DNA from 4 places in the Arthrobacter sp. B3I9 genome. Region 4 is predicted to be linked to each of the others. Evidence: riboswitches for the same ligand, from Rfam matches in the RefSeq annotation. Region 4 holds a riboswitch; each other region holds the start of a gene.
What was found. A riboswitch is a leader RNA that binds a small molecule or an ion and turns the genes downstream of it on or off. The one in region 4 is predicted to bind S-adenosylmethionine.
Positions count from the first base shown of each region.

Region 1 (4,815 bases), 1.6 Mb from region 4:
ATCCGTCGGCTGCAACGGGGCCGGTAACAATCAGGCGCGTACAGCGCGCCAGCTCTGGGTCAGGTAGGGGAGCGCGAGCACTTCCTCCGGGGCATGGCCCAGATGCTCGTGCAAATACCAGCCGAGGTTGGCCAGCACCTTGGCCCGCGTGGCCTCCCCGGCGGCCAGGTAGTAGCTTCTGGACTTGGCCAGTTCCAGGATGTCGGCCGTGGTCACCGGATCCTCCCACCGGGTCAGATGGCTCTCAAGGGCGGTGAACTCGGGTCCCAGGGGCGGCCGGAAGTGGGGTTTGTGGACGTCGCCGGCATGCATGATCCTGGACAGGCGATGGACCCACGGGACGGAAGTATCCAGCTGGTTCCAGACCAGGCCCAAAACGCCGTGCGGACGGAGGATCCGTGCCGCCTCCGTGCTGGCCCGGAGGGGATCGCACCAGTGCCAGGCCTGCGCAACCGTCACCAGATCGAAGGCCCCGGAGCGCAGTCCCGTCTCCTCGGCAGTGCCTTCGACGGCGTCCACCTGTGGCAGCGTCCGCCGGAGCACTTCCAGCATGTCCGCGGAAGGGTCGACGGCGGCCGTATGCAGCCCGCGCTCGACCAGCAGGGAAGTGAACTTCCCGGTGCCGGCCCCGATGTCCGCGGCGTCTTTTGCCCCGGCGGGGATCAGCCACTCAGCCGACTCGCCGGGGTAGCCCGGCCGGACGCGGTCGTAATGGTCTCCGCCGTCCTGGAAACTCTGCCCGAGCTCCCGCCGGCGCCCACTGTGCAGCTTGGGGCCACTGTGCAGTTTGGGGCCGCCGCGTGCCACGTGCGATCTCCTTCGGCAGGTCGGCTGGTACCTTTCGAATTTACCGCATGCGGACCAGCCCGGAGTCCCGCCTACTCCACAACCGCACAGGGAGCGGCACCCGCGGTCCCCGGGGTGTTCGGTGCCCAGTGCGGATAAATGCGGTGGTCATTGGACGGGACCCAGCGGCCCGCATCCACCACGTAGTCCCAGCCGAGGCCGGTCTGCCGCAGCTCCTGGATTCCGGCGAGGAGCCGCTGCGCATCCTCGAGCCGGGAGCCAAGGCCGAAGCTGGCCCGCAGGGAACCGGAGGGCAGCCCCAGCCGCTTGAGCAACGGGTGCGCGCAGAACCGGCCGTCGCGCAGGCCGATCCCGTGCTCGGCGGAAAGGTACGCCGCCACCAAACCGGCGTCGTAGCCTTCCACCGAGAAGTTGACGACGCCGATTGTGCCCGGGCCGGTGTCTTCACGACCGGCTACGGCGCCGCTGTCCGCGAAAATCTGGTGCACGCTCACGCCGTCGATCCGGCGAAGCCCCTCGACGAGGAAGGCGCGGATGGCGTTCTCGTGGGCGTGCCACTGTGTCTGGTCCAGGGCCGTGATCACCTGGGTGGCCCGCGCCAGGGTGGCAGCGCCAAGCACGTTCGGCGAGCCGCCCTCGTGCCGTGCCGGGCCGGTGGTCCAGCTGACGGTGTCGAGCCGCGCGTCGCTGACCGCGCCGCCGCCGGCCAGGTGCGGGGTGCCGGCGTCGAGCCAGTCAGGCCGGCCAACCAACACGCCCGCGCCGAACGGCGCGTAGAGTTTGTGGCCGGAAAAGGCGAGGTAGTCGACGTCGTCCGCGGCGATGTCGATCCGGCGGTGCGGGGCAAGCTGGGCGGCGTCGACGACGATCCGCGCGCCGTACTCATGGGCCAGGGCGGCCAGCGCGCGGACCGGCAGGATCTCGCCGGTGACGTTCGAGGCGCCGGTGACCGCCAGCAAGCTGATGCCCCCGCCCGCGAGTTGCCCGCGCAGCGCGTCGAGGGTCTCCGCGATGGTGGGCGCGGCCACGACGCTGTGGTGCGGCACGGTCTGCCACGGCAGCAGGTTGGCGTGGTGTTCGATGTCGAGGTAGAGCACCTCGCCGGTGTGCCGGCCGTTCTCGACCGGCAGGCAGCCGGCCAGCAAGTTCAGTGAATCGGTGGTGTTGCGGGTGAAAATGACCGAGTCATCGGCCCGTCCGCGAACGAAGTTCCGGACGATGTTGCGGGCGTTCTCGTAGACCGAGGTGCTGATCTGTGAGGCATATCCTGCGCCGCGGTGGACGCTGGCGTAGAACGGCAGGATTTCGTTCAGGTAGGCCGACACCACGGACAGCGCCGGGGCGGACGCGCCGTAGTCGAGGTTGGCGTAGCGGACGTGGCCGCCCTGGATCAGGGGCGCCTGGATTTCGGCTCCGGTCACCGCTGCGAGCGGCCGGACGGCGACGGCGAATCGGTCATCGCGCGGCGTCTCTGAAGCGGAGCCGAAACCGGGGGTGGCGGGAAAGGTTGCAGTCGTCATGGGACCTCGCTTGAAAAGGACCCCCTGCCTCGGGGATCCGCGCTTGCCGGGTCCGTTCCGGACCGGCCAGGTCGTCACCCGGGGCACCCCGCCGCGAATGGAGGGTTGCCGGCCAGCAAACCGGGGTTTAGCGCTGGCACTCGTGACCTGCTTCGAGCGTAGGACATGCCTGCTGCCGCCGAAAAGGCGTGCCGGAATATGAAGCGTTTTGTTACGGGCGGCTCCGGCTTGCCTCTAGAGGAGGTCGTCGAGGCCGGGGTTCAGGCGCTTGAGGACCTCGGAGTGGAGGATGGAGTTGGTGGCGAGGGCGTTGCCGCCGAACGGCCCGTCCTCTCCCTCGAGGGAGGTGAAGCGGCCGCCGGCTTCCGTGACGATCGGGACGAGGGCGGCCATGTCGTACAGGTTCAGTTCGGGCTCGCAGGCGATGTCGACGGCGCCCTCCGCCACCAGGCAGTAGGACCAGAAGTCGCCGTAGGCGCGGGTCCGCCAGACTTCCTCGGTCAGTCCGATGAACTCGTCAAGGTTTCCGCGTTGCTTCCAGCCGCCCAGGCTCGAGTAGGACAGGGAGGCGTCCGAAAGTTCCGAAACGTTGGAGACTTTCAGCCGCGTCGCGGACGCGAGGGAGCGGCCGGTGTAGGCGCCGGCACCCTTCGCCGCCCACCAGCGCTTGCCCAGTGCCGGGGCACTGACGACGCCGACCACGGGCTCGCCCTCGTCCACGAGGGCGATCAGGGTGGCCCAGACGGGGACGCCACGGACAAAGTTTTTGGTCCCGTCGATGGGATCGATGATCCAGCGCCGGGAGCCGTGCCCGGAGCTGCCGAACTCTTCGCCGAGGACGGCGTCCCGCGGGCGGGAGCGCGACAGCTGGCCCCGGATGGCTTCCTCGGCGGACTTGTCAGCGTCGGTGACCGGGGTCAGGTCGGGCTTCGTCTCGATCCGAAGGTCGAGCGCCTTGAAGCGGCTCATGGTCTGGGAATCCACGGAATCTGCCAGTACATGGGCGAGGCGCAGGTCATCGTTGTAGCTTGAAGCGGGTTGACTCATGGTTCCAAACTACCGCCAAAGCAGGCTCCAACGCCGGAAGGCCACGTTCCCGGCCAGCTACGAAACGGTACCGAGTTCCTTGACGTCCTGCGCTTCCATCCGCGGATCCGTGCCGAGCAGGCGGCGAAGGGAGGCGAGCCGGGCCGGTCCGGAAGGTCCCGCGTGCCCTGCCGCCACCCAGGCGTCGACGCCGCAGTTGACGGCGCTGGAGTCGTGCTTGCATCCACGCTCGCAGGCGTCCGTACCGGGCTCGAGATCCGGAAAGGACCGGAGAATCCGGTCCGGATCCACGTGTGCCAGGCCGAAGGAGCGAATGCCGGGGGTGTCGATAATCCAGCTGCCGGCCGGCGCGTCGTTGACCTTGAGGGCAAGGGCTGAGGATGAGGTGTGGCGTCCGCGTCCGGTCACGGCGTTGACGCCGCCGGTGGCGCGCTCGGCGCCGGTGAGGGCATTGACCATGGTGGACTTTCCGACGCCGGAGTGGCCGAGCATGACGGTGACCTTGCCGTCGAGGTAGCCGCGCAGCTGAGACACCGCGTCCTTGTCCAGCCTGGCCGACAACCCGTCGTCGGAGCGCGCGTCGATGCCCGAGGCGGCAGAATCCGCCGTCTTGCTGATGATGACCGGGAACTCCAGGTGCCGGTAGTTGGAGAGCAGCTCGGCCGGGTCCTTGACGTCAGCCTTGGTCACCAGCAGCAGCGGCTCGATGCCGGCGTCGTAGGCCGCCACGAGGGCGCGGTCAATAAAGCCCGTCCGCGGCTCGGGATTGGCGGCCGCCACCACAATCACGAGCTGGTGGGCGTTGGCGACGACGGCGCGTTCAATCGGGTCGGTGTCATCGGCGCTGCGCCGCAGCAGTGTCCTGCGGTCCTGGATCTTCACCAGCCGTGCCAGCGTGTCCGGTTCTCCCGTGACGTCCCCGACGAGCGAGACGAAGTCGCCGGCCACCACCGGGTTGCGGCGCAGTTCGCGGGCGCGGGCGGCGATGATGGTGCGCTCCGTTCCGGCGCCTTCGTCGACGACGGCGGTGTAGCGGCCCCGGTCAACGGTGATGATGCGCCCGGTGACGGCGTCGTCGTGGCTGGGACGGTCTTTGGTCCGGGGCCGGGTGCCCTTCTTGTTGGGCCGGATCCGGACGTCCGATTCGTCCCAGGAATCAGTGCTGCGGGCCACCGGTGGCGTCCTTCCCGGGAACACCGGGCAGTGCCACGGCAGCCGCGCCAGGCTCGGGGCCGCTTCCCTGGGCGAGCATCGCCTGCCAGAGCTGCGGGAAGTCCGGCATTGTCTTGGCGGTGGTGGCAATGTCCTCCACCTCGACGCCGGGTACTGCCAGGCCGAGGATGGCACCGGCGGTGGCCATCCGGTGGTCGGCGTAGCTGTGCACGACGCCGCCGTGCAGCGCGGCAGGGCGGATGATGAGCCCGTCGCTGGTTTCCTCGGC
Region 1 covers NZ_JAUSYO010000001.1:1,607,361-1,612,175, forward strand. Annotated here, with positions in the region: gene QFZ65_RS07580 (class I SAM-dependent methyltransferase) at 31-807, opposite strand; gene QFZ65_RS07585 (aminotransferase class V-fold PLP-dependent enzyme) at 879-2,327, opposite strand; SAM riboswitch class IV at 2,362-2,475, opposite strand; gene hisN (histidinol-phosphatase) at 2,562-3,374, opposite strand; gene QFZ65_RS07595 (ribosome small subunit-dependent GTPase A) at 3,432-4,547, opposite strand; gene aroA (3-phosphoshikimate 1-carboxyvinyltransferase) at 4,531-4,815, opposite strand, start outside.
Region 1: linked by a shared signal. The riboswitch ahead of QFZ65_RS07585 (aminotransferase class V-fold PLP-dependent enzyme) and the one ahead of QFZ65_RS14900 (homoserine O-acetyltransferase) in region 4 are both predicted to bind S-adenosylmethionine.

Region 2 (4,815 bases), 590 kb from region 4:
TGATACGCGTACTCCGTTGATTTTAGTGCGCGAAGAATGAAGCCCTCGTAGATGTAGTTCTCGCCTCTCCGAGTGGGGTAAACAGTACCGTCGTTGAAGCCCTGGTATGGGCTGGCTTGATCATCGGATACTTCGGGGCCACCGAAGCCCCGCACAAGAATCAACGGTCGGGGGGAGATTTTAGCCGTCATGAGAGCACCCCGCATGTATGTGGACACCGATTTTGTATAGGCCTATACGACACTGAGGGCTTCGTCAAGATGCGGGGCAATTGAATCCCTATTGCGGGGAGATGTCGGTATCGACAAGACATCCTAAAAGGGCTCAAGGACATTCATAGCCAGCGCGGGCCCGTCCCGGTCACTGAGCTTGTGTCAGAGGCTGCCGCAGAACCCGTGTGGAGACTCGCTCCAATGCCGAGAACTCTTCAAGCTCGACGGGGGAGCAATGCAGGCGGTCCGTATGCAGTGCGATGACGGCTGCCCTGGACCGAATGCATCAGGCTAATTAACCCCTCGGGCACAGCGTTTCCCACTTCAGGAAATTGTGAGCCTCTCTGCTGACAGGCTGTTCACTTATGGGCCCCTTCGGGGTTTTGTGTTGGTGGCTGGTGGTGTGGCCTGCCGGCTAGTTTCTGTCTTGGGTCGACGGTTCGTCCTTGGTTTCCTGTTCATCTGGCTCCTCCTAGTCGGTCTCGCATTACGACGCGTTGAACCTTTCAACCGGTTTTGCCTCCGTCCGGAAGCCAGGGCCGCCTGTAACGGAGCGCTCGGGACCCAGGAAACGCGATCTGCACCGTCAGCGCCCAGACGGCAGTGCCCGCCTGAGGTTCGAAATTCCTCGCATGGCGCTGAGACCGGACGAACTCCGAGGCCCATCTGCGGGCATACTGGCCGTAAGCGCGGTTCGTATGCCCGCAGATGATCGGGCATTGCAGGTTATTTGGCGGTGTCCTCCTTGGAGCCGGCGCCGATGGACCAGACGCGCGGGGGAGTGGTGCCGTTGACGGCGTGGTCGCCCACGATGCGGGCCTTGAAGACCCACGGGTTGTGGCTGGCAGCAGTGCGGGCGTTGCGCCAGTGCCGGTCCAGGTTCTTCTTGGTGCTGGTGCCGGAGGCGGCGAGGGCGTCGAAGATGTCCGAGGTGGCACGGGTGGAGAGTTCGGTCAGGATGACCTGTGCCTGGGCGGTTTCGAGTTCGGCCAGGTCGTTGAGGCGTTCTTCTTCCTTGGCGTTGTCCAGGAAGGCGCCGTCGTAGGCTCCCTGCAGCGCGCGGGCGGCACGTTCGAGGGTGGCTTCGGCAGCGTAGGCGCGGGCGGAGACCTGGCCGACGACCTGGAGGATTTGCGGGTCGGCGGCGAAGGAGTCGGCGTTGCCGTGGGAGAAGATCCTGGTGCGGTTGCGGACCTCGGCGGCGATTTCCCGTTCGGCGGCCTTGATGCTTCCGGCCAGCACGGCCAGGAGTACGGCTTGGTAGAACGCTGTCTGGTACTTGAATCGGGTGTCGAAGTCGATGACGTTTTCGGCCTCGACCGCTGCGTCCGTGAACGTGCTGGTGCCGGAGCCTGTGGTGCGCTGGCCGAAGCCGTCCCAGTCGTCGGAGTGTGTGACCCCGGGCTGGTGGGCGTTGACGACGGCGATCACCTTGACGTCGTTATCGGTGCGCTGCGCGAAGGTGTCAATCCAGTCTGCGAAGATGCTGCCGGTAGTACTTGGTGCCGTTGATCCGGAAACCGCCGGTGGTGCTTTCCGGGTCCGGGCTGACCTTGGTGATGACGTCGCCGATTTTGACGGTGCCCACCTTGGTCCAGGAGTTGCCGGCGATCTCGCCCTTTACGAATCGTTCCAGCCACACGGCGCGCTGAGCGCCGGTGGAGACCAGGCGGTCCTCGACGAACGCGAAGTGGCCGCGCAGGGCCTGCGGAATGTTGGAATCGGCTGCGGCGAGTTCGGTGAGCAGGCGGAAGAGCTGGGGCAGGGAGGCGCCGGACCCGCCGTCGGACACGGGAACACGGAGGGCACCGAAGCCTGCCTGCGTGAGTTCCTTGATTTCGGCAAAGGGCAGCCGGTGGTCCTGTTCGCGCGCGCTGGCGCCTTCGGCAATCCTTGCGAAGATGGGACGGAACCGGTTGGCGAGGGTCTCGTAGTCGACCTGGTCGGTGGCGGCGGCTAGTGATGTCATGGGATTGCCTTTCGTGAACGCTGGGTGGGAATCAAATGCGCTGATCGTTGGAGAGCGTTTAAGCGGAGATGGGTTGGGCCGCTGCGGCTGGTACGGGGCTGGCAGGATTCCGTGGACCTCCGGACTTGCTGATGGCCAGGGCCGCAGTGAACAGGCCGGCGATGACGACGGCGGTGATGCCCGCCAGGAACCATCCCGCCGGCCACGCGCCGCTGAGCCCCAGCAGCGCCGGCGCCGTCGTCGTGATTTGTCCTGTGAGCACGGCCGCCCGGCCGGTGAATGCCGAGAGGGAGGACTTTCCCCGGCTAGAACAAAGAAGAACAGGGACAACAGGACCGCCCAGCTCAGCCACAGCACCGACAAGAAGGGGTCTTTTGCAATGTTGGCGGCAGAGTAGAAGACGGCGAGGAGAGCTACCAGGGCGCAGAACCAGCCGACCCCGGCCGACTCGAGGTTAAGCACGGCGTTGAGCCCGACGTAGAGGTACGTGATGCCGAAAAGGACGACGCCGGCAGCTCCCAGCAGCAGTTCACGGTCACCCCGGCGGCAGCAGCCAGGAGCACGGCCAGCACCAGCTGAAGGGTGCCGATGACGATGTTGAAAACGCCGCTGTCACGGGCCGGAATGCGGCCCAGAAGGCCGAGGGCGTTGATCAGGAGGGCAGCGCCGGAGAGGATCAGGCAGATATAAGACATGGGATTTTTCCGTCCACGAGGACGTCACGCTGAAGCGGGGCTCGATGCTTGCCGCAACGCTCTTGCGAAGCGGCCGGATCTTCACCTGGGGCACCCCACCACGAAGAGGGTTGCCGTCCAACAAGCCAGGGCTCAGTGCTGGAACTCATGATCTGTAACTAGGACACTATGGGCGCGGGTCGGGCGCCACAAGAAAGTTGACTCCGTATGAAGGGAGGCAGCGAAGGCGCTCAGCGTTTGCCGCGGGGGAAGAGTCCCCTAATCGTCGGCATTGACCCGCTGGTCATCATCGCGTTCCGCGTGTTCCGGCCAGCCACCCTTCCGGTACGCGGCAGTTCCCGCCGCAAGCACAGTCACCGCTAGGGCGCAGTTGCCGATCATAACGGCAACCATCGACAGTGCATTTCCGCCCAGAACCCCCACCAGGGGGCTGATGAGTCCGGCGACGCCGGACTGGAGGGCGCCAATAACTGCGGCCGCCGTACCCGCCATGTGGCCGTACTTCTGCAGGGCCAATATGGAGGCGTTGGCCGGAATCATGCCTTGGGCTGCAAGGACCAGCCACAGTCCGGCCAGCAGGCCGAACGGGCCGCCGGCACCCGTAACTACCACGACGAGCAGTACCAGGGCGAGGCCCAGCTGCACTAAGAGGGCTGTGCGCAGGAGGCGGGCCGGCGGGGATTTTCGAACCAGGGCGGCACTGAGCTGCGCCGACAGGACAAGCGCGGCGCCGCTGAGGGCGAAAACGAGGGCGAATTGCCGGGCGGTAAGGCCGTATTCGTTCTGGAAGACGAAGGGGGAACCACGACGTAACTCATGATCAGGGCCAGCCCAAGCCCGGGGATGACGGCCAGCGCCATAAAGTGCTTGTCCCGCAGCAGGGACCAGTAGGCTCCGGCAACATGCCTGGGGTGGCCCGGACGGCGCCGATCCTCCGGCAGCGTCTCCGGCATGAATTTCCAGACGATTGCCACCAGGACCATCCCGATAAGCGCCAGCGCATAGAAGACGGCGCGCCAGTTCCAGAGGCCAGAGATGGCCTGGCCTACGGTGGGGGCCAGGAGCGGTGCAACGCCGATGACCAGCATCAGCCGGGATAGCAACTGGGCGGCAGCGGAACCGACGAAGCGATCACGGATGACGGCGAGGGCCACCACGGCGGCCGCTGCGTTAAAGAAACCCTGCAGCACACGCAGCCCCGTCAGCGTTGCGATGTCCGGCGTAATGGAGCACAGCAATGAAATGACCACGTGCAGCGAAATGCCAACGACCAGCGGCAGCCGTCGTCCGAACCGATCAGAAAAGGGTCCGATGACAAGCTGACCGATGCCAGCACCGACGAGGGTTCCGGACAACGTCAACTGGACGGCGGTCTGGGTGGTTTGGAAAACGGCCTCCACGGCGGGCAAGGAGGGCAGGTACATGTCCGTGGTCAGGGCTGGAAGCGCGGCCAAGGCGCCAAGCATGAGGACGTACTTGAAGCTGCGGGGTGCCTGCCTGCTGGTGCCGTGGGAGTGGGACGGATCCGTCATGACGAAAGCTTAACTTCCGAGTGAAGGAGCGCAGGAGGTAGGTCCGAAATGTGGCTTACGCCATTCACCGGGTCCGACCTGAACACTCTGGATGGGTCCAGGGGCTAACAGGGTTCCTCGGTGCCGTGACGTCCGACGAGCTGTACTCCCACGGGCATCCCGTGCTCGTTTACTCCCGCCGGTTTGGACAGTGCCGGGCAGCCGAGCACGCTGAAGGGCCCAGTTAAGGCCAGCGCGATTTCCCATACGGTTTTCCGTCCCGCGGCGAAGCCTTCTCGCTGGCCGATGCGCGGGGCGGTGACGGGTGAGGTGGGGCAGAGCAGGATGTCGGCAGCACCGAAGGATCGGTCGAGGTCAGCCCACAAGCCGGCCATCGTCCGGATGAGTCGAGAGCTCCGGTGGATCTG
Region 2 covers NZ_JAUSYO010000001.1:2,608,639-2,613,453, reverse strand. Annotated here, with positions in the region: gene QFZ65_RS12305 (triacylglycerol lipase) at 1-218, opposite strand, end outside; gene QFZ65_RS12300 (hypothetical protein) at 939-1,643, opposite strand; gene QFZ65_RS12295 (acyl-CoA dehydrogenase family protein) at 1,678-2,181, opposite strand; gene QFZ65_RS12290 (hypothetical protein) at 2,240-2,443, opposite strand; partial or broken gene QFZ65_RS19115 (AmiS/UreI family transporter) at 2,539-2,673, opposite strand; partial or broken gene QFZ65_RS19110 (AmiS/UreI transporter) at 2,781-2,876, opposite strand; SAM riboswitch class IV at 2,916-3,029, opposite strand; gene QFZ65_RS12280 (hypothetical protein) at 3,135-3,521, opposite strand; gene QFZ65_RS12275 (Bcr/CflA family efflux MFS transporter) at 3,521-4,408, opposite strand; gene QFZ65_RS12270 (amidase family protein) at 4,513-4,815, opposite strand, start outside.
Region 2: linked by a shared signal. The riboswitch ahead of QFZ65_RS19110 (AmiS/UreI transporter) and the one ahead of QFZ65_RS14900 (homoserine O-acetyltransferase) in region 4 are both predicted to bind S-adenosylmethionine.

Region 3 (4,815 bases), 2.6 Mb from region 4:
ATGACGATCGCAGGGTTTCCGTTGCGCGGAAGCCGCGGCCGGACGACCAAGGGGCCGTCCATCGCGTCCATGGCCGCGTCGGCGTCGGGATAATCCCCGGGAACGCCGAAGCGCGGGACCGGGACGCCCGCTGAGCGGAGTTGCCATGCGGTGAAGAGCCTGTCGCTGGCCAAGGCCACAGGACCGGGGTCTGCAACGATGACGCGGACGTCACCGCCGAATCCGGCCCGGGCTGCCGAGAGGTGAATCAGTTCCTCGCTGGAGGTCGGAATGAGGAGATTGATGCCCTCGCGGACCACGAGGCGCCGCAGCACTGGAACCATTTCGGGGTCGGTCGCGGAGGGCACCCGCACCGCGTCGAAGCAGGCGCCAGCTGGCAGTTCACGGCTATCGGCTCCCAGGAAAGGTATGTCTCGGGACCTCAACTGCGCTGCGAGTGCACGGCCGGCAGGGCTGCCGGCGCCGGTGATCAGGACGCGGGGTTTCACGGTTTCTCCATTCAGTGCCGAGGCGATATGCAAAGCCCGGCACGCCCGAGTGACACTTCCTCAACCAGCTGCGGCCTTGCACCTTGAGGCCGCCATGCGCCGCGGCCTCTATTCACCAGTAAAAGCGAGCGGCCTATCACAACGCCCGAGTAGCGGATACTCGAAACTGTCCCCCGCGCGCATACTGTGGCGGCGCACGGTACGTGGATTCGGCCTGCGGCTACCCAGAGGAGGCTCACCGGCCCGGCCTGCAGGGGCGTCCCGCGTTGGTCTCACCGGAGGGGGGAGCATGTCCAACGGCTCCTGCGCAGGAATGAGCATGTCCGGCGTTGGCCTTGCTCGACGGAGAGCATGCCCACCGGCCCAGTGCAGCACTGGACATATCCCGCGGTGGCCTTGCTCGCGGGAGAGCATGTCCACCGGGCCCGCGAACGGACGGACATAATGCCCCTATGTCCACTGCTGCGGCCGGGAAGAGGGCATGTCCACCGGCCGAGTGCGGGAATGAGCATGTCCGGCGTTGGCCTTGCTCGCGGGAGAGCATGTCCACCGGGCCCGTGAACGGACGGACATGATGCCCCTATGTCCACTGCTGCAGCCGAGGAGAGGGCATGTCCACCGGCGAGGGGCGGCTGCCCCGCACCGGACAGCGGGCCGGGGCCGCGGGGCACCGGACAGCGGGCCGGGGCGTCGGGGGCCGGGGCGTCCGCGTCCGCGTTCGTTCCGGCACGCGGGTGGTGGTCGCACCGGTTACGGAACATGACGGCGACGGCGGTGCTCGCCCCTGGCGCAGGTGTTACGTTTTTGGGGAGTAATGAGAACCGGTGCCAAGCCCTGACTGGCCGGTCGGCAACCCTCCCTTTTTCGCGGCGGGGTGCCTCAGGTGACTACTCGGCATATCGACCATTCGAGCTGCAAGCGTGAGAAGAAGGAGTATCGTCGTGCCCGAGGCTTCTGCCCCAACTGTTCCAAACACAGCAACCGCGCCGTCCCCTGCCGTCCCCGGTGTTGCCCCGGACGAAAGGCTGGCCTACCGCCTCTTCACCGGTCCCGACGACCGCTCCTTCTGCGAGCGCGTTTCCGCGGCGCTGGCAGAGGGTTACGTTTTGCACGGCAGCCCGTCGGCGACGTTCAACGGCAGCACAGTGATCGTGGCACAGGCCGTTGTGTTGCCCGCCGCCATTGCGAGGGCCGGCGCCGCCGTCGCGGACGCTGTGGAAGGCCTGGAAATAGACGGTTTCGGCTACGAAGAGACAACCGAGGGACTCTCATGAGCTACGCCGGAGACCTCAGCCCACAGGAGGCCTGGGCAAAGCTCGAGGCCGGGGCCGTCCTCGTCGATGTCCGCACGCAGTCCGAGTGGACCTATGTCGGCGTCCCTGACACCGCGTCCGCAAACGACCGGCACAACGATCCGCTGTTCATACAGTGGAACCTGGCGGGGGGCATCCCCAACTCGAAGTTCGTGGAGCAGCTGAAAGAACAGGCCCCCAATGCTGCCGGGACGGAATACCTGTTCCTGTGCCGTTCCGGCGTCCGCTCCGTCGCCGCCGCCCGCGCCGCGTCGGAGGCCGGCTTCGTCGCCTACAACGTCCTGGAGGGCTTCGAGGGCGTACCGGACCAATATGGTGAACGGAGCGTCAACGGCTGGAAGAACCGCGGCCTTCCCACCAGGCTTGGAAAGATCTAAGTGGGCTTCAATCCTGACGCCGCAGACTGGAGTGCCGAAACCCAGGCGGTCCGAGGGGGTCTCGACCGCACCGGCTTCCAGGAAACCACCGAGCCGGTTTTCCTCAGCTCCGGCTTCGTCTACGAATCCGCCGCCGCCGCGGAACGCGCCTTCACGGGTGAGGACGACAGGTTCGTTTACTCCCGGTACGGCAACCCGTCGGTGGCCACTTTCCAGGAACGGCTCCGGCTGCTGGAGGGCACCGAGGCATGCTTTGCGACGGCGTCCGGCATGTCCGCGGTCTTCACCGCACTCGGCGCCCTGCTTGGCGCCGGCGACCGCGTGGTTGCAGCCCGCTCGCTGTTCGGCTCCTGCTTCGTGATCCTCAACGACGTCCTGCCCCGCTGGGGCGTGGAGACGGTCTTCGTGGACGGGCCGGATCTGGAGCAATGGCGCCTGGCGTTGGCCGAGCCGACGACGGCGGTCTTCTTCGAGTCGCCGTCGAACCCGATGCAGGAAATCGTGGACATCGCCGCCGTGAGCGCATTGGCACACGCCGCCGGCGCTACGGTCGTCGTCGACAACGTCTTCGCCACCCCGCTGTTGCAGCGCTGCGGAGACCTGGGGGCCGACGTCGTGGTCTACTCCGGCACGAAGCACATCGACGGCCAGGGCAGAGTGCTCGGCGGGGCAATCCTGGGCACCAGGGAATTCATCGAGGGCCCGGTCAAGCAGCTGATGCGCCACACCGGTCCGGCGCTTTCGGCGTTCAACGCCTGGGTGCTCACGAAGGGCCTGGAGACAATGGCCCTGAGGGTGAACCATTCCTCCGCATCGGCCCTGCGGCTGGCCGAGTGGCTCGAGGAGCAGGCGGCGGTCAACTGGGTGAAGTATCCGCTGCTGCCATCGCACCCGCAGTACGAGCTGGCGGCGAAGCAAATGAAGTCGGGCGGCACCGTACTGACGCTGGAGCTGTCACCTTCCCCCGGACGCTCCGCGAAAGAGGCAGCCTTCGCGCTTTTGGATGCGCTGCGGATCATCGACATCTCCAATAACCTGGGGGATGCCAAATCACTGATTACCCATCCCGCGACGACGACGCACCGCGCCATGGGGCCGGAGGGCCGCGCGGCGATCGGCCTCAGCGACGGGGTGGTGCGGCTTTCCGTGGGCCTGGAAGACGTTGACGATCTGATCCGCGACCTCGGCCAGGCGCTCAAGCAGGTCTAAGGCGGCGTCCTGCCGCGAGGCACACTTCGCGGCAGGATGTCCGTGAGGCACTGACGCGAACTGTCATCTCGGCAGCGGCTACCGGCTCAGGCCCGGTGGACCCGCCGCAGCGGCCTGGTCCGCGCGTCGCGAGGGGTCCGCGCCCTGGGTGGTCACCTCGACCCCGCGGGCGACGACGGCCAGCAGTCCGCCGTGCGGGAACGGCTGGCGCTGCAGCTGGGAACCGGTGCCCTCCGCGAGGATTCGGGCGATTCCGTCGCGCACCAGCTCCAGTTCGTCCTGCTCCGCGAGCACCGGGGCCAGATAGTCCACGAGTGCCCGGACCACCCGGGCCGCCGGGGTGGGCAGGAACGTTCCGAAGTCCAGCAGCTCGCCGCGGACCCCACAGTTGCTGGCCTGCCACGCGGCCATCCGCAGCAGCAAGGTGGGCACCGGGGCCGGTTCCACGCCGTCGGCCCACTCCCGGCTGGCGGACTCCACAAGGGCACGTACCAGCACAGCGATCAAGGCCGCGTCCTCGGCGCGGAGGCAGACGTCGGCGACCCGGACCTCAACGGTGGGGTGGTGCCGGCAGAGCCGCGCGTCGAAGTAGATCATCCCTTCGTCCAGGAGCACACCGCTTTCCACCAGCCGGGTCACAACCCGGCGGTAAACGGGCAGGCTGCCGAAGATCATCGCCGGGCCCGAGCCCGGCCAGCGGTTCCAGGCCTGGGTGCGGTAGCTTTCAAACCCGGTCTCCGCACCGTTCCAGTACGGGGAGTTGGCGCTGAGGGCTATCAGCACGGCCAGCTTGTCGCGGATCCGGTCCAGCACCGCCACGCCCTCCTCCGCGGAGTGCACGAACGTGTGGACGTGGAAGCCGCAGGTGAGCTGGTTACGGACTGTGAGGCCGAATCGCTCCTGCATGGTCACATAACGGGGCGAGGGCGTGGTGTGCGTCGCGGAGCCGCGGGGCGAGGTGGCCAAGGCCGCGACCCGGGCGCCGTGCGCATGGGCGGCCTGGTCGGCCAGGGTCCGGCCCTGTCGGAGCTGCCGGAGCAGCCCGTTGTAGTCCAAACACGGCGGCGTCTGGGTTTCGATCTGCTCCAGCTTGAGTTCGAAGCTGAAACCGGCGTCCTCGTGGACCGGCCGCTGCGCTGCGACTACGCGCCCGGTCTCCGGCGCCGGCGGTACCAGGCTGGGCAGTATCACGTCAGCCAGCGCCAGCGGCATCCCCGTTTCAGGGTCCACGATCAAGAGCTCTTCCTCGACACCGAAGGTGCGCATGCATCCATTGTGCGACAGGATTCGCGGAAACGCCCTACCCCCTTCCCGGCTCCGCGACGCGGCCGCGGGGCGGAGCCGGAAGGGCGCGGGGCGGAGCCGGAAAGGGCGCCGTAGGGGGCGCCGGGAACCCTGTCCGGCCCGGAACCAGCTCAGTCCTGGAAG
Region 3 covers NZ_JAUSYO010000001.1:566,094-570,908, reverse strand. Annotated here, with positions in the region: gene QFZ65_RS02755 (ATP-grasp domain-containing protein) at 1-488, opposite strand, end outside; SAM riboswitch class IV at 1,299-1,415, shown strand; gene QFZ65_RS02750 (DUF1737 domain-containing protein) at 1,514-1,762, shown strand; gene QFZ65_RS02745 (rhodanese-like domain-containing protein) at 1,759-2,178, shown strand; gene QFZ65_RS02740 (O-succinylhomoserine sulfhydrylase) at 2,179-3,387, shown strand; gene QFZ65_RS02735 (glutamate--cysteine ligase) at 3,466-4,653, opposite strand; gene QFZ65_RS02730 (UDP-N-acetylglucosamine 1-carboxyvinyltransferase) at 4,803-4,815, opposite strand, start outside.
Region 3: linked by a shared signal. The riboswitch ahead of QFZ65_RS02750 (DUF1737 domain-containing protein) and the one ahead of QFZ65_RS14900 (homoserine O-acetyltransferase) in region 4 are both predicted to bind S-adenosylmethionine.

Region 4 (4,815 bases):
AACTCATACCATTCGACGACGGTGCCCGCCATGGAGGCGGTGACCACCTTCTTCAGGCCGGAGGACTTGACGTTAGCCTCTTCCGTGCCTCTGGCGGCTGCTTTGTGCGTACTCATTTCGACTCCTTTGGTGTCGTCGTCGACACCCTATGGACCAATGGGAGGAGGACGCCTGTGATTTGTAACACGCGGCATCATTCTCAATGAGTATGGGGGCTCAGCGTCATCGCCTCAACGGCCATTAGTGCAGAGCGCATCTGCAAAAACGCACAGAGGGCCCGGGGAACATGCTCGCGCAGGAACGTTTCCGGCCGGCAATCAGCCGAAAAAGATGTCCCGCAGGTGCCCGCCCAGCTGGCCGATCTCGGTGAGGAATCCGTCGTGGCCGATCGGTGCCTCGATCATGCGCACCGGAACGGTTCCCGGCAGTGCCGCTGCGAGGGCAAAGGACTGGGCCGGGAAGTACAACCGGTCCGAGTCCACCGCGGCCACCAGGAACTCGGCCGTGGCCGAGGCCAGGGCCTCCTCGAGGGTGGCACCCCTGCCCCGGCTGACGTCGTGGCTCATGAGCGCCTCGGTGATGGCGATATAGCTGTTCGCATCAAAGCGCCGGACCAGCTTGTTCCCCTGGTAGTCCAGGTAGCTTTCCACCTGGTAGCGGCCCCGGCCGGCCAGCGACCCGGCAATCAGCGGGGTCTCGGACGCCTGCGGAGTCCGGCCGAAGCGTCCGTCCAGCTCCGCGGCGGACCGGTAGGTGATGTGCGCGATGCGCCGCGCCAGGGCAAGGCCTGCCTCGGGTCCGGGGCCGCCGTAGTAATCCCCGCCGTTGAAGCCGGGATCCTGGCGGATGGCGAGCGTCTGGGCCTGGGCAAAAGCAATCTGCTCGGCCGTGCTGCTGGCGCCGATGGAAATAACGGCGCAGCGCCGTACGCGCTCCGGATAGGTCACGGCCCACTCCAGCGCGCGCGCCCCGCCCAGGGATCCGCCCACGACGGCGTACCAGCTGCTGATGCCGAGGGCGTCCGCCAGCCGGGCCTCGGCCGCCGTCGTGTCCCGCAGGGTCACGAGCGGGAAGCGGGAGCCCCAGGGCTTTCCGTCCGGAGCGGGCGTGGAGGGTCCGGTGGAACCGTAGCAGCCGCCGAGGATATTGATGGAGACCACAAAGTACCGCTCGGTGTCCACGGGCGCGCCGGGGCCCGCAAGCTGTTCCCACCAGCCCGGCTCCCCGCTGGCGCCGCGGGTGACGTGCGTGTCGCCGGTCAGCGCATGCTCGATCAGGACCGCGTTGGAGCGGTCCGCGTTGAGGGTTCCCCACGTCTCGTAGGCGAGGGTGACGTCGGGCAGCCGGGAGCCGGATTCAAGCTCCAGGTCACTGATGCGGATGTACTGGACCGTCCCGTCGGGAACGGTGGTGGTGCTAACGGGTGCACCCGTACGGGCGGCGGCAATTGTCATTGGGGACCTCACTTCGCGCTTGCCCGCCGTCGGCAGACCGGCAGGCCAGGTCTTCACCCGGGGCACCCCGCCGCAAAAGGAGGGTTGCCGGCCAGCAAGCCGGGGCTGGCGCTGGCACTCATGACCTGTGTCGAGTTTACGAAAGGTGGCGCGCCTGTGGCCAAGAATGTGACGGTTATGTGACTACCCGCCGTTCCGGTGCCCGGTATTGGACCCGGGCACCGGAACGGCCCCGGGCACCGGAATACGGGTCAGTCGGCCTTGGCCGCGCGGAAGCCGGCATCAAGGTCCGCGAGGATGTCGTCGATGTGCTCCAGTCCGACCGAAAGCCGCACAAGGCCCGGATGGACGCCGGCGACCGTCTGCTGTTCCGGCGACAGCTGGCTGTGCGTGGTCGACGCCGGGTGGATGACCAGCGAGCGCACGTCCCCGATGTTCGCCACGTGGGAGTGCAGCTCCAGGGCATCGACGAAGCGCTTGCCGGCCTCCGCTCCCCCGGCGACCACGAACGACACCACGGCGCCGGTGCCCTTGGGTCCGTACTGGCGGCCGCGCTCATACCAGGGGCTGGACGGCAGCCCCGCGTAGGCGACCGATTCGACGTCGGCCCGGGCCTCAAGCCATTCGGCGACCTTGGTGGCATTGGCGACGTGGCGCTCCATCCGCAGGCTCAAGGTCTCGATGCCCTGGGCGATCAGGAAGGCGTTGAACGGGGAGACGGCCGAGCCCAGGTCGCGCAGCAGCTGGACGCGCGCCTTGAGGATGTAGGACAGGTTCGCGCCGAGGGCACCGTCCTTGCCGAGGTCCCGCGCGTAGACGATGCCGTTGTAGGTGGGGTCCGGGATGTTGAAGCCGGGAAAGCGCTCAGGCTCTGCTCCGAAGTCGAAGTTGCCGGAGTCGACGATCACGCCCGCGATGGCGGCGCCGTGGCCGCCAAGGTACTTGGTGGCCGAGTGCACCACGATGTCCGCCCCCCACTCGATCGGCCGGATCAGGTAGGGGGTGGCAAGGGTGTTGTCCACGATCAGCGGGACGCCGGCCGCGTGCGCCACCGCGGATATGCCCCCGATGTCCAGGACGTCCTGGCGCGGGTTGGACACCACCTCGCCGAAGAAGAGCTTGGTGTTGGGCCGGACGGCGCCGCGCCACTGCTCCAGATCGTCGGGGTCCTGCACGAACGTCACCGAGATCCCGAACTTCTTCAGGGTATGGGCCAGCAGGTTGTAGGTGCCGCCGTACAGGCTGGGGCTGGCGACGATATGGTCGCCGGCCTCCGCGATGTTGAGGATGGCGAACGTCTCCGCGGCCTGGCCGGAGCTGAGCAACAGCGCCGCGAGTCCGCCTTCCAGGCTCGCCACGCGCTGCTCCACCGCGTCCTGCGTGGGATTGCCGATCCGGGTGTAGATCGGCGCTATCTCCGCCAGCGCGAAGCGGTTGGCTGCGCTTTCGGCGCTGGGGAACACGAAGGACGTCGTCTGGTAGATAGGGAGGGAACGGGCGCCGGTGGCGCCGTCCGGCTGCTGGCCGGCGTGGATCTGGCGGGTTTCAAAGGACCAGGCGTTGGACATCGGGATGCTCCTAGGGGACCGGGGCACGCACCGCCCCTGCAGCCGTCGGCCCGGGGTCGGCGCAGGCGCCGCGCTTGCCGGCCGGCGGACGCCGGACGGCCAGGTCTTCACCCGGGGCACCCCACCGCGAAACGAGGGTTGCCGGCCAGCAAGCCGGGGCTGTGCGCTGGCACTCATGACCTGGCTTCAGTGTAGGAACGGTTAGCGGGCCCTGGATAGGTTTATGACGAAGATGAAGTCCGCACTCCGGCCCTGGCCCGGGGGGTACCGCAACGCGCCCCGCCGGGGCTCCGCGGAGCTTCCCGTCGCCCGTAAAACGGCGCCCCGCGGCGGTAAGGGTTACCTAAGCTGAGAGCACCATCACAAAGTGCCAAGATGAGGGCATGCGCATGGATCACGTCTCTTACGCCTGTGAACAGGATGGCCTCGCTGCCACCACCGAACGTATCGCGTCCGCCCTCGGCGTTGAAGCCGTGAAGGGCGGAGTACACCCCCGTTTCGGAACCCGGAACATGATTATCCCGCTCGCTGGACACAAGTACCTGGAGGTCGTGGAGGTCCTGGACCACCCCGCCTCGGACAAGGCGCCCTTCGGCCAAGCCGTCCGGGCCCGGTCCGCGGCCGGCGGCGGCTGGATGGGCTGGTGCGTCGAGGTTGACGACCTGGCACCCTTCGAGGAACGCCTGGGCCGCTCTGCCGTCAACGGGAACCGGAAGTTCCCGGACGGCCGCGAGCTTGTCTGGAAGCAGATCGGCATCCTGGGCCTCATCGCCGATCCGCAGGTGCCGTACATGCTCAAGTGGGAGGGCGATCCGGAACTTCACCCCTCCAACGCCTACCCCAGCGAGGTCAAGATGACGGCACTGACCATTGCCGGTTCCGCAGACCGCGTGACCGAGTGGCTGGGTGAACCGGTGGAGGAACCGCTGGAGGATGTCGCCGTCAATTGGATGGCTCCGCACGGCACGCCGGGCATCCTTTCCGTTACGTTCGAGACTGCCTCCGGGGCCGTCACCATCTAGGCCTCGCCGCCCACCGCACTTCGGCCGCCAGCAAGGGGCGCCAACGATGTCGCCCCTTGCTGGCGGCCGAGATCCTTTAACCCGCCGGAGTCTGACGGCTCAGCCCAGGCCGATGGACTTGCCGAACAGGCTGAAGCCGACGAACGCCACCGTGTCCAGCAGGGCGTGGGCTATGACGAGCGGCATCACGCGGCGGGTGCGGGTATAGACGAGGGCGAACACCACGCCCATCAGCGCATTGCCGATGAACGGGCCAAAGCCCTGGTAGAGGTGGTAGCTGCCGCGGAGCATTGAGCTCGCGAAGATCGCCAGCGGCATGCTCCAGCCGAGCTTGCCGAGCCGGTCCAGCAGGTAGCCCACCACAATGACCTCCTCGACGATGCCGTGCCGGACCGCGGAGAGGATCAGCACCGGCACCGTCCACCAGTAGGAGTCCAACGCGCTCGGAATGATCGCCGTCGTGATGCCCAGCGCCCGGCCCGCGGCGTAGAGGCCCAGCGAGGGGATTCCGATCAGCGCCGCCAGGCCCAGTCCCTGCAGCAGGTCGTTCCCCGGCCGGGCGAAGTTGAAGCCCAGCTTGCCGAACGCCGTGGCGCGGTGCTCGGCGAGGAAGTAGATCACCAGGACCACCGGCACCAGCGCGAAGATGATGTCCAGCAGCTGGTAGGTCAGATCGAAGTACTCGCGTGTGCTTTGCGAGCGGTTCAGCGTGGAGGTCCCCTGCGCGAGCGGCGCTTTGGTCATCTTGACCAGCAGCTGGACCACCGAGTA
Region 4 covers NZ_JAUSYO010000001.1:3,198,042-3,202,856, forward strand. Annotated here, with positions in the region: gene QFZ65_RS14895 (MFS transporter) at 1-116, opposite strand, end outside; gene QFZ65_RS14900 (homoserine O-acetyltransferase) at 318-1,454, opposite strand; SAM riboswitch class IV at 1,465-1,580, opposite strand; gene QFZ65_RS14905 (bifunctional o-acetylhomoserine/o-acetylserine sulfhydrylase) at 1,706-3,022, opposite strand; SAM riboswitch class IV at 3,088-3,203, opposite strand; gene QFZ65_RS14910 (VOC family protein) at 3,406-4,044, shown strand; gene QFZ65_RS14915 (CPBP family intramembrane glutamic endopeptidase) at 4,144-4,815, opposite strand, start outside.